Regions from separate parts of the Bacillus sp. FJAT-45350 genome, predicted to be linked through region 1. Evidence: riboswitches for the same ligand, from Rfam matches in the RefSeq annotation. Region 1 holds a riboswitch; each other region holds the start of a gene.

The links. Region 1 has a riboswitch for S-adenosylmethionine ahead of CD003_RS06420 (peptide-methionine (S)-S-oxide reductase). Riboswitches for the same ligand answer to the same signal wherever they lie in the genome.
Region 2: another riboswitch for S-adenosylmethionine. It lies ahead of CD003_RS12400 (homoserine dehydrogenase); the one in region 1 lies ahead of CD003_RS06420 (peptide-methionine (S)-S-oxide reductase).
Region 3: another riboswitch for S-adenosylmethionine. It lies ahead of CD003_RS17360 (methionine ABC transporter ATP-binding protein); the one in region 1 lies ahead of CD003_RS06420 (peptide-methionine (S)-S-oxide reductase).
Region 4: another riboswitch for S-adenosylmethionine. It lies ahead of CD003_RS13365 (methionine ABC transporter ATP-binding protein); the one in region 1 lies ahead of CD003_RS06420 (peptide-methionine (S)-S-oxide reductase).

What each region holds. Positions count from the first base shown of each region.
Region 1 is NZ_NISU01000001.1:1,271,228-1,274,382, reverse strand. Features, by position in the region: gene CD003_RS21785 (hypothetical protein) at 1-44, shown strand, start outside; one part of gene CD003_RS06425 (IS3 family transposase) at 179-428, shown strand; one part of gene CD003_RS06425 (IS3 family transposase) at 428-1,290, shown strand; gene CD003_RS06420 (peptide-methionine (S)-S-oxide reductase) at 1,561-1,929, opposite strand; SAM riboswitch class I at 2,076-2,190, opposite strand; gene CD003_RS22210 (hypothetical protein) at 3,144-3,155, opposite strand, start outside.
Region 2 is NZ_NISU01000001.1:2,449,444-2,452,598, reverse strand. Features, by position in the region: gene aspS (aspartate--tRNA ligase) at 1-1,644, shown strand, start outside; SAM riboswitch class I at 1,722-1,829, shown strand; gene CD003_RS12400 (homoserine dehydrogenase) at 1,915-3,153, shown strand.
Region 3 is NZ_NISU01000002.1:163,182-166,336, forward strand. Features, by position in the region: gene CD003_RS17355 (MFS transporter) at 1-1,102, shown strand, start outside; SAM riboswitch class I at 1,182-1,298, shown strand; gene CD003_RS17360 (methionine ABC transporter ATP-binding protein) at 1,541-2,551, shown strand; gene CD003_RS17365 (methionine ABC transporter permease) at 2,548-3,155, shown strand, end outside.
Region 4 is NZ_NISU01000001.1:2,660,713-2,663,867, forward strand. Features, by position in the region: gene CD003_RS13355 (MetQ/NlpA family ABC transporter substrate-binding protein) at 1-181, opposite strand, end outside; gene CD003_RS13360 (methionine ABC transporter permease) at 208-873, opposite strand; gene CD003_RS13365 (methionine ABC transporter ATP-binding protein) at 851-1,876, opposite strand; SAM riboswitch class I at 1,981-2,089, opposite strand; gene CD003_RS13370 (stalk domain-containing protein) at 2,430-3,155, shown strand, end outside.

The sequences.
Region 1 (3,155 bases):
GTCTTATTGCCGTATTAAAAAGAATTAATTACATCATACAATAGTCCACACTTGGTTGACAGGTGTGGACTATTTTACGCTTACCAAAAAAGAGCATGGTTGGATAGGCTACACTAAGTTGGACAGGTTTGTTAAGGTGCTATACACTTGAGTCAAATTACTCGAAGGAGACGAGACTATGACAAAACGTAAGCGCCGATCATTTACGAAAGAATTCAAAGAACAAATCGTCCAATTATATGCTTCTGGTAAACCTCGTTCGGAAATTATTAAAGAATACGAATTGACGGCTTCTTCCTTTGAGAAATGGGTTCAACAAAACCAGGCAAGTGGTTCCTTTGAAGAAAAGGACAATCGAACGCCAGAACAAGAAGAACTACTTCGACTTCGAAAAGAAAACCAACGCCTCGCTATGGAAAATGACATTTTAAAGCAAGCCGCGCTGATCATGGGACGAAAGTAGATGTGATCCGTAATAACCTTCACAAATACTCGGTATCAGCAATGTGTAACGTCCTACAACTTCCTCGAAGTACGTATTATTATGAAGCAAAGAAACGAGAGAACCCTGACGAAGAGGTAACGAAGCTCATCGTTGACCTTTTCAATAGAAGCCGCCAAATTTATGGACAACGTAAATTAAAGAAAGAACTAGAAAAGCAAGGGTTGCAAGTCTCTCGTCGGCGTATTAGTCGGATTATGAAGGAACAAGGACTGGTATCCAAATACACAGTGGCTCAGTTTAAACCATCGAAAACAAAGTGTAATGAATCTCCTATCGGCAATGCCTTAAATCGAGAATTTAACCAAGAAAAAGAACTCAAAGTCGTAGTGAGTGACTTGACTTACGTTCGAGTTCAGCAAAAGTGGCATTACATCTGTATTTTAGTAGATTTATATAACCGTGAAATTATTGGATATAGTGCTGGTCCTCAAAAAGACGCAGCCTTAGTTCAGCGTGCCTTCGCAAAAGTTCCATACAACCTTCATCGTCTTGAATTATTTCACACGGATCGGGGCAGTGAATTTAAGAACAAACTTATTGATGAAGCACTAAAAACCTTTGGAATTGAACGTTCTTTAAGCAACAAAGGAACCCCCTATGACAACGCTGTAGCGGAGGCAACCTTTAAAGTTATTAAAACTGAGTTTGTGAATGGTAGAGTATTCTCTAACCAACCCGAACTTGACCTTGAACTTTTTGATTATGTTCATTGGTATAACCATGTTCGTATCCATGGTTCACTAGATTATGTTACACCTATCGAATTCAAGTCAGTACACCTTTAATTATTTGTCCAGTTTAGTGTTGACATACCATGGTTTCATTTTTAGTAACAGTTTCTTGTAACATAGTTTAGTTTACTGTATTGTCACGATTCTTCAAAAATATTATTTTATATTTTTTCTGGTGAATGAAATCAAATAGTTATCTAAGAAAAACGGGTTAACTTCCATCGGTTTACACTTCTTTGTTATTTTTTACACTAAAAAAGCAATTGTCTTTGTAAGAGCAATTGCTTCAATCTAAATCAAATAATAAAGGTATTAATACTTTCATTAAGATATTTGTTTAATCTCTTTTACTTTTACCCCTACTGGAGTGATTTCTGTAATCACTTCACATTTAGCCGAGTGATTTAGTGCCTTTTTCTTTTGTTTAGCCACTTTTAATTGGTTACTATTTGAAAAGAAGATGAATGACTGATTATTACGTTGCTGACCGTCTCTCGTTGTAGGATCATGTAAGTCAAAAAACAAGTCTACCAATTCAGTGTATGATACTTTCCAAGGGTTAAACCAAATTTCTACTATATCTAGATTGGTCCCTTTCACCTGTTCTATTTGTACATATTCAATCCCACGATACCCTGTAAAGAATGCTTTCTGACTGAAAAACTCACTTGCACCAAACACTGCTCTTTCCATTATTACCGCTCCTTTGAGCGATAAGCCTTTTATCCATTAAGACAACTTATTAGTAATGTGTAAGCAATTACCGTTTAGAGTGTATACAATAATAAAAATACCTCTCCTTAAATCTAAAGAGAGGTTTGTATAGTTATATACATCTCCTCTCATCTTTCAAAGGTTAACACCTTTGCAGGAATTAGCACCGTTCAAGTTAATGGATAACTTGATGGTTGCCGGGTTTCATAGGGCCTGTCCCTCTACCACTCTGGATAAGAAGTTTATCGCTATTTAATTTTTATTTTAATAAATTGATTGTTTATTATATTACCAATGAGTTAACTAAATTGCAAGTATTATTTTAAATATAATGACAATATTGACACTTTTCCTAGAAAAAGACCTATACATACTTTTTCACTGTGACCACGATCATTACTAAGTCAATTTATTCTTTAATTGATCTAGTTTAGTATATAAAACTGTTTTAAATCTGGATTCAAATGGAAATCTAGGGTATTTAAGAAATAAATAGAAAGGTCCTTTTAAAAGCCTTTTTCTTAATGGTATCTTAAATTTCGCAGTAAAAAATATAGCAGAAAATAGAGAAAGAATAAATGTAAGTAATGGTCTTTTATTATATAAGTATCCATAGACAAATATCTTTAAATAGACTAAACCAGACCAATAAATGTTCCAACCGTATTTAAACCGAATCATATTCAATTTTAAAATAATATATTCAGTGACTGAACAGTAAATTACCCATTTTAGCAGATGGACAATTTTCTTTGGGATAGATTTAGGTAAATCAGATATAAACAAAAGAACGATCGAAGGTGAAATTATAAAAATGTGAACAATCCTCAAAAGCTCCCAGCGAACCCCCTCCGGTCTAAACTCCCAAAGTAGGCTTCTTTTACAAAGGTAATAGTACATAGAATTTAAAAAACTAATATACAATAACCCTCTTTTGTATTGTGGGATTTCCCTCCATGTTCCTTTAAAAATGTTTAAGCATATAATAAAGAGCAAAAGAATACTTTGTTTTTGTTTTTGTTTCATACGGCTTACCTCTGCAATTCGTATTTGAAAATACAAACTTATTATCCCTTATCATCTTACAAAATATGTAAGGTTTTTTGCATAGTAACACCATTTGGCTAAACTATAAGAGTTTCATAGTAATCCGGTATCCAAAACTAGACATACGTCAGCTGATCTACCTGATGTCAATCTCGCTC
Region 2 (3,155 bases), 1.2 Mb from region 1:
GTATTCAGTCCTGAAATTTCTGAAGAGGCATTGAAAATCGCTGACCGTGTTCGTAGTGAGTACGTATTAGATGTTGAAGGAACAGTTGTAAAGCGTGACGATGAGACAATTAATGAAAAGATTCCAACAGGAACGGTAGAAGTTCATGTTAATAAAATTACAATTTTAAATGCTTCGAAAGCTCTTCCATTCCAAATTGAAGAAGGTACGGATGCTTCGGAAGATATTCGTTTAAGATACCGTTATTTAGATCTTCGCCGTCCAGACATGCAGGAAACTTTTATGCTACGTCATAAAACAACAAAAATGATTCGTGATTACTTAGATAACAATCGTTTCCTAGAGATTGAAACACCAATGCTAACAAAAAGTACACCAGAAGGAGCACGTGATTATTTAGTTCCAAGTCGTGTACACCATGGAGAGTTTTATGCATTGCCTCAATCACCACAACTATTTAAGCAGTTATTAATGGTTTCAGGCTTTGAGCGTTATTATCAAATTGTACGCTGTTTCCGTGATGAAGATTTACGTGCTGACCGTCAGCCTGAGTTCACTCAAGTCGATATCGAAACTTCTTTCATGGATAAAGAAGATTTAATTTCAATGATGGAAGAAATGATGGTAAATGTTTTAAAAGAAACAAAAGGTATAGATGTACAGCTTCCATTCCAACGTTTGACGTACGATGATGCGATGAACCGTTATGGCTCAGACAAGCCTGATACTCGTTTCGACATGGAGCTTGTGGAGCTCTCTGATATCGTCAAAGATAGTAACTTTAAAGTGTTTACTAGTGCCGTTGCAAACGGCGGAATTGTTAAAGGATTAAATGTAAAAGGTGTTGCAACGAAAATGTCTCGTAAAGAGATCGATGAGTTAGCAGACTTTGTTGCTATTTATGGAGCAAAAGGTTTAGCTTGGTTAAAAGTCGAAGAAGACGAGCTAAAAGGGCCAATTGCGAAGTTCTTTAACGAAGAAGAGACAGCTGCGATTCGCAAGGAGCTAAATGCCGAACCAGGAGATTTATTATTCTTCGGAGCTGATAAGAAGCAAGTTGTATGGGATAGCCTTGGAGCTCTTCGTTTGAAGTTTGGTAAAGAGCTAGGACTTATCGATAACAGCAAATTCAACTTCCTTTGGGTAGTAGACTTCCCACTTGTTGAATATGATGAAGACGGAAAACGTTATGTGGCACTACACCATCCGTTCACAAGTCCGAAAGTAGAAGACCTTGATTTACTAGATAAAGAACCAGGTAAAGTTCGTGCAGAAGCATATGACCTTGTTCTTAATGGTTATGAGCTTGGTGGAGGTTCACAACGTATTTATCAACGTGATGTACAAGAAAAAATGTTCTCTGCATTAGGATTTACTCCTGAAGAGGCAAAAGAGCAATTTGGATTCCTTCTAGATGCATTTGAATACGGTACACCTCCACATGGTGGGATTGCACTAGGTTTAGACCGTCTAATTATGTTACTAGCGGGAAAAACAAACTTACGTGATACAATTGCATTCCCTAAAACAGCAAGTGCTAGCTGCTTATTAACGAATGCACCAGGTGAAGTAAGTGAAGCTCAATTAAAAGAATTAAACTTATCAATTGTTCCAAGGAAAGAAGAGAAAAAAGTTAACGCATAATTGAAAAAATATTGACTTTCTAATTTTCAAAACATATAATCTACATCAAGACATGACGTTTTAAAAAAATTATATAGAACTTATCAAGAGAGGCTGAGGGACTGACCCGATGACGCCCAGCAACCTGTTTGGATCAAACAAAGGTGCTAATTTCAGCAGAGCTATCTAGTTCTGAGAGATAAGTGAGGCGTGAGAAACCTTTCCTTATCTGGAAAGGTTTTTTCTTTTTTCAAGAAACACTATAAACACGTTCATCAAGGAGGAGTAATAATGTTATCAGTAGGTTTAATTGGATTTGGAACAGTTGGGACTGGAGTATATGAGAGAATAGAAGAAACTCGTTCGACGTTAGAAAGCTTATTACAGCAAGAGATTAGTATAACTAAAATCTTAGTAAGTAATCGTGAAAAGGAAAGAGAGTTATCTATCGATAAGACGCTCCTTACAGATAATGAAGAAGATTTTTTTAAGGAAGAGTATGATTTAGTATTTGAAGCAATTGGAGGAACGATACCAGCAAAGGACTATGTTTCTAGTTTTTTAAATAGAGGTATTCCTGTGATTACTGCTAATAAAGAGTTAGTTGCAAAGCATGGGAAGGAATTAGAGGAATTAGCAAATGAACATGATACGTTTTTAGGATATGAGGCAACAGTTGCTGGAGGTATACCAATTGTTAATGCCCTAAAGGCTAATTTAGCTACGAGCCCTATTCATAAAGTTTTAGGAATTCTTAATGGAACGACAAATTACATACTAACGGAAATGAATGAAAAGGGAAAAGGGTTTGAGGAGGCTTTAACTGAGGCACAAGAGCTTGGTTTTGCAGAGGCTGACCCGACAGATGATATCGAGGGATTTGACAGTTGGTACAAAATTCGAATACTCAGCCGCCTCTGTTTTGGCGAATGGCCTGAGGAATACAATGTACGACGCACTGGTATCACAAAGATCGAAAAATGGAAAGTGACAATTGCAGAGGAACTAGGGCTTACGATTAAATTAATTGGGGAAGCCAAGAAGATTAACGGAACAATTAAAGGGAGTGTTGCACCAGCATTTGTAACGAAGAATCATAGTTTTTCACATATAAAAAGTGTATCAAATGCTGTTCAAGTAGTTAGTGAGTGGTTCGACAATTTGAGCTTTACTGGTCCTGGTGCAGGAAAGAAGCCAACGGCGAATAGTATGATAGAGGATTTTGTTTTTCACTTTCACAATAAAAGTAGTCATTTAGTAAAGCTACAAGCCCCAATACAAAATAATAATTTTGACGAGACGAGATTACTTTTATTTTCTAATAAAGATGAAGAAAAACCGTTAAAGGAAAAGCTTCAACAGTTTAATCATAAGATAGAACAAGTTTATTGTAATGGAGAAAGATTGGTTTGGGTTATAACTATATCTGAAGTAGAATTAGAAGGTTTTCAAGATACTATTCCTAATTGTTTTCCTATCTTTGGGGATGAAGAAATAGTTAAACTGAACAAGAATATCGTATCTGTCTAACA
Region 3 (3,155 bases), on a different contig from region 1:
GATGACAGCAACGGCTTCTGCATTAGCTTTATTACCAGCAGGGATTTTAAGCGATCGGTATGGACGAAAAAAAATCATATTTATTGGTGCAATCTTTACAGCAGCTAGTTTATTATTACGGGCGATTCTGGTGACAGAGTCTTCACTATTATATACAGCATTTATGACAGGACTGTTTATGGCCTGTATTCAAGTAGCTTCTATACCATTGTTAGCTGAGAACTCTACAGAGAAGGAACGAGTACACTTATTTAGTTTTAACTTTGCGGTTATTATGGTGGCTAATGTCATTGGTAATGCTTTAGGTGGAGGCTTAACAGATTTATTTCAATTTGTATTTACAATTGACACTCTTACAAGTGTAAGAATTACGTTATTAATTGGTTCTATCTTCTTCTTTGCGGCATTGTGGCCAATATTGAAAATCTGTGAAACTCGTAAGTTGAAAACAGAAAAATCAGCAGCAAGCTCTTTAAAAAAGTTAGTCACTACGCATAAATCTGGAATTAAAATTATAGCGTTATTTGCGGTAGCTCAAATTTTGATTGGTTTTGGTTCTGGTCTTGTGATACCTTATTTAAACATTTATTTTACTGACCGGTTTGAAATTAGCAAATCTCTTGTTGGGCTAATTCTTTCCCTTGGCCAGGGTATGACGGCGGTCGCATTTATGATTGGTCCTGCTGTAGTTCAGCGGTTTGGTGAAGTAAAAGCGGTTGTCATATTGCAATTGTCATCATTGCCTTTCTTATTATTAACTGCTTACACAGAAAACCTCTGGATTGCTGTGATTGGTTTTCTGTTTCGACAGGCATTAATGAATGCTGGAAACCCTATTCAAATGTCGTTAATGATGAGAAGTGTTGATGATTCAATAAAAGGGTTAACAAACTCAGTAGGACAGATGGTCTTCCAATTGGGCTGGGCTGTCATGGGTCCTGTTTCGATGACCATTGTTATGCTTCATGGCTCTTATTATGGCTATGCTATCGTTTTTTCGATTACGGGAGCTCTTTACTTAATTGGTTCAATTTACTTCTTTTTGGTCTTTCGTCGTTATGACAATGATCAAGGGAAAAAAAAGGTGCGAAAGGTGTCGTAAAAAAGAGAAAAAACCGTTGACACTAAAAGATTGTCCATGCTATGATTCATTCATGAAATTAAACATTAATTAAATGTAACTCTTATCATGAGAGGTGGAGGGACTGGCCCGATGAAACCCAGCAACCTTAAACATGTATTGACATGTTTAGTAAGGTGCTAAATCCTACAAAGCAAATTGCTTTGAAAGATGAGAGAAAGGCTCAGATACGCTACTAAACCTTTCTGCTCATGATGATGACGGGAAGGTTTTTTTAATCTCTAAAGTCAAGTGTAGTTAGCTTATATAATCCAGTTGTAGATATATAGTTATATTTGTCGAAATTTTGAGATTTTCTTATATTTAATTATGGGTATTTCAATGTGTATACTAAGTGTTAGATTACTAGATATGAAAGAGAGATAGTAGTAAATAGAGAAAAAGATAAGGGTGTTTACATTGATAAGTTTAAGTCAAATCAGGAAAGTGTTCCAAACACGAGATGGAACGGTTACTGCTATTGATCGAATTAACCTTGATATTAACGAAGGTGAAATTTTTGGAATAATCGGATATAGCGGTGCGGGTAAAAGTACGCTTATTAGAATGCTTAACAACTTGGAACGGCCTACAGAAGGAACCGTTTCTATTGCAGGGAAGAATCTATCATCAATGACTGGGCAAGAGCTTAGAAAAGCCCGACAAGAAATTAGTATGATTTTTCAACACTTCAATTTACTCTGGTCTCGAACTGTACGAGAAAATATTTCATTCCCTCTTGAAATTGCGGGTGTTAAAAAAAATGACCGTGAAAAGAGAGTAAAAGAATTAATACAGCTTGTTGGTCTAGAGGGGCGCGGTGACTCTTATCCTTCTCAATTAAGTGGAGGACAAAAACAAAGAGTTGGTATTGCAAGAGCACTCGCAAATAATCCAAAAGTTCTTTTGTGTGACGAGGCAACGTCGGCACTAGACCCAAAGACGACAGATTCAATTCTTGATTTACTAGTAGATATTAATAAAAAGCTAGGATTAACGATTGTCTTAATAACGCATGAAATGCATGTGATTAGAAAGATATGTAACCGAGTTGCTGTTATTGAAGCAGGTAACATTGCTGAACAAGGACCAGTATTAGAAGTTTTTAGACAACCGAAAGCTGATATTACGAAGGAGTTTGTAAAGCAAATTACAGAACCTGAAGAAACGAAAGACTCCTTACAACTTAAAGAATCTGGTCAAGTTGTCCAGTTAACTTTTGTAGGGGATGAAACAGAACGTCCATTAATCACACAATTGATTCGTCAATTTGATGTTGAGGTTAATATATTGCAAGGGAAAATTTCTCAAACTCAGGATGGTTCTTACGGAACACTCTTTATCCATATTGATGGAAGTGAAGATGAACTTTCAAAAGCGATTTCATTTATAAGGGAACAGCAAGTTGAAGTGGAGGTGATTGATCGATGAATCAATTATTTCCGAACATCAGATGGGAACGAGTGTGGGAAGCGACATTAGAGACGTTTTATATGTCGTTCGTATCCGTTATACTAACTGCATTTTTTGGCCTAATTTTAGGTTTGTTATTATTCCTTACAGCTAAGGGTAACCTTTGGCAAAATCAAGTGGTTCATGTAATTACAGCAGCATTTGTAAATGTGTTTCGTTCAGTTCCATTCATTATATTAATTATATTGTTAATTCCATTTACGAAGTTTTTTGTTGGCTCGATTTTCGGATGGAAGGCAGCAGTACCAGCATTGGTTGTTGGTGCAGCACCATTTTATGCGAGAATGGTTGAAATCGCACTTCGAGAAATTGATAAAGGGGTTATCGAAGCTTCTCAATCTATGGGGGCTAGTCATTTGGAGATTATTTGGAAGGTTTTACTTCCAGAATCAAAGCCAGCTCTAACTTCAGGTATTACAGTTACAGCAATTGCGCTCGTTAGTTATACAGCAATGGCAGGTGTAATTGGAGCAGGTGGTCTAGGTTATTTAGCATTTATGGATGGATTCCAGAGAAATCAATGGGATTATGTATGGGTAGCTACCATTGCCATTCTACTGAT
Region 4 (3,155 bases), 1.4 Mb from region 1:
GTAAAGGTTTAATAGCATTACTTACCATATCTGCATAAGGGCCAGATGTTGCTCCGATTACTAATTCCTTCTTTTCTTCAACAGGCTCTTCACTAACATCAGATGTTGCTTCTTCATTTCCACCACAAGCAGATAGTATTCCTAGCAGTAGAATAATAGATAATAAAACTAGCTTTTTCATATTCAATTTCCCCTTTTTCTCTTCTTTTATTTTTTATCAACAAATCTAGCAACTCGATCACCAGTGAATTGTAGAATTTGTACAATACAGATTAAAACAATGATTGTTGTTAACATAACGGTGTCATCGTAACGATAGTATCCAAAACGAATAGCAAGATCCCCTATCCCTCCACCGCCAACAATTCCAGCCATAGCAGAATACCCCACAAGGCTAATCGTAGTTATCGTTACGCCCTGAATAAGTCCTGGTCGCGCTTCTGGAAGGAGAACATCCTTAATAATCATCCACGGTGTAGCACCTACAGAAACAACTGCTTCAATAACGCCTTTATCAATTTCACGTAAAGATGACTCAACCAATCTTGCAAAAAACGGAATTGCCGCTACTGATAAAGAAACCGAGGCGGCTTTTGGTCCAATTGTTGTTCCTGCTATCAATTGCGTTAAAGGTAAAAGAGCAACGAGTAATATGATAAATGGAATAGAACGAATTAAATTTACAAAAAATCCCACAACACTCTTAATAAATGTGTTTTCTAGAAAAAGTCCTTTATCGGTGACAAATAACAAGATTCCAAGTGGTAATCCAAAAACCAATGCAACACTTAGTGCAATAGATACCATAAGTACCGTCTCAAGAAATGCTTTGTTCATTTCTGGAAGTAAATTAACTAGCGTTTCTAATAGCATCTGCAATTACCTCCAAATTTTCAGTACGTGTTCGGATTACTTCAATAGCCCGTTCTACTTCAGAATGCTCTCCAATAAGCTCCATAATAAAAATCCCTAGAGGTACTTCTTTTATGTACTCAATCTTTCCATGTAGAATATTCCCATTCACTTGAAACTGCTTAAAAACATCTGAAATAACAGATTCTTCTGCTATTGCTCCTTTAAATTGAACTTTCACAATCGTACCTTTACGTTTTTCTATTAACTGTGATGGTAGTTCAAATTGTAAAACACTATTAATGAAATCCCTTGTCAACTGTTGTGTAGGAGAAGCAAACAATTCATATACAGTGCCTTCTTCAATAATCCGTCCATCTTCCATTACTGCCATACGATCACAGATTTCCTTTACTACTTCCATTTCATGTGTAATTAACACGATGGTTAACCCAAGTTCTCTATTAATCTTTTTTAATAGGGACAAAATTGATTTTGTTGTATTTGGGTCTAGTGCAGAAGTAGCTTCATCACATAGTAGTACTTGAGGGTCGTTAGCAAGCGCCCTCGCTATGCCAACCCTCTGCTTTTGTCCCCCACTAAGTTGTGCAGGATAATGACCACTTTTGTTTGATAACCCTACCATTTCTAATAATTCTGTCACTTTTTTATTTATCTCAGCTTTAGGTTTCCCAGCAGCTTTTAACGCGATCGCTATATTTTCAAAAATTGTTTTTGAACTGATTAAATAAAAGTGTTGAAATATCATTCCAATTTTTTGCCTAGCTTCTCTTAAGGATTTTTTATTTAACTTTGTTAACTCCATTCCATCAATCTTAATTTCACCTGATGTCGGTTTCTCTAATAAATTTAAACAGCGTAATAGTGAGCTTTTTCCAGCCCCACTATAACCGACAATTCCAAATACCTCTCCTTTATTTACAGTTAGAGAGACATGGTCTACTCCCATTACGGTTGTTTTTTTTGTTTTATATTCTTTAACTAAATCTGTTACCTCAATCAAAACGTAGTCCCTCCTAAAATTAATTAAATTAATCCCAAATTCTTAGATTTTGTAAAAAAATAGACCCCTTCATCTGAAAGAGGCCTAATATCACGCACATTATAGCCTTATCTTTCAGAATAAGTTAATTATTCTGCAGGAGTTAGCACCATCCCATAATTTGGAGGTTGCTGGACTTCACCGGGCCTGTCCCTCAGTCGCTCTTGATAAGTTATTTTTATAAAATTGTTAAGTTGATAATATAACCAAGTAATCAGGTTGTCAATATCGTTTTTTCGCTTTAATACACAAAAGAGCGCTTTCATTATTGATACTACAACAAATAAACTATTTATTATTTATTTTCTAAAAAACTAAATCAGTTCTATTAATTAAGAGGCTAGGGTTGGGCACCTCTTTGTTTTGTAATAACAAAACGTCCTTTCTATCTTTTATTAGCTCTACTCTTTTACAAAGCCAATATTACCAATTTTTGTTTTAATGTATCATATAGTCCCTTTTTCTATTATACTAGAGTAATATAATCACTAAGAATTTATGGAGGGTTGCATCAATGAAACAACTATTTAATAGTGGCCATCATTCTTACATCGTCCTTGCTATACTATTATTATTTCTTTTTCCTACTAATAGTTTAGCAAACTCATCGATTGAAGAAAAATGTGGATATAGCGCCCAACCTGGTGTGAATCCAGATTATCAGACAGTAAACTGTTTACTAACAGAAACAGCACTGGACTACAATGTTCCACCGGAAATTGTAAAAGGGATTGCAGAAGTAGAAAGTGGTAACTGGAGACAATTTCATCCAGATGGTACCCCAATCATTACAGACGATGGTGGCATTGGAATTATGCAGATTACACTGTATCAAGATTATGATCAAGAAAGATTAAAAAATGATATTGTGTATAACATTAAATCAGGCGTGGAAATGCTAGATTCTATGTTTGCTAGAGGTGACTTACCGAAGATTAACGGACATGAAAGACATATCATTGAACATTGGTATTTCTCTGTAATGGCATATAATGGAATAAAACCTCTAAATAGTCCTATCGTACAAGCTACTGGCGAACGAAATCGCAAGGCATACCAAGAAAAAGTATTCGATGTCATTGCAAATCGTAGCTTGGTAACGTTAACTGAACTACCTTTAGATAGTAGTCATTTTCAATATGACTCGAATAGTAGCAATAATATTACATTCACTAAAGATGTTACTACGTCTGCTAAATTAACAGAGAGTAAACATTTTCTCAAAAAAGGTGAAAGAGCA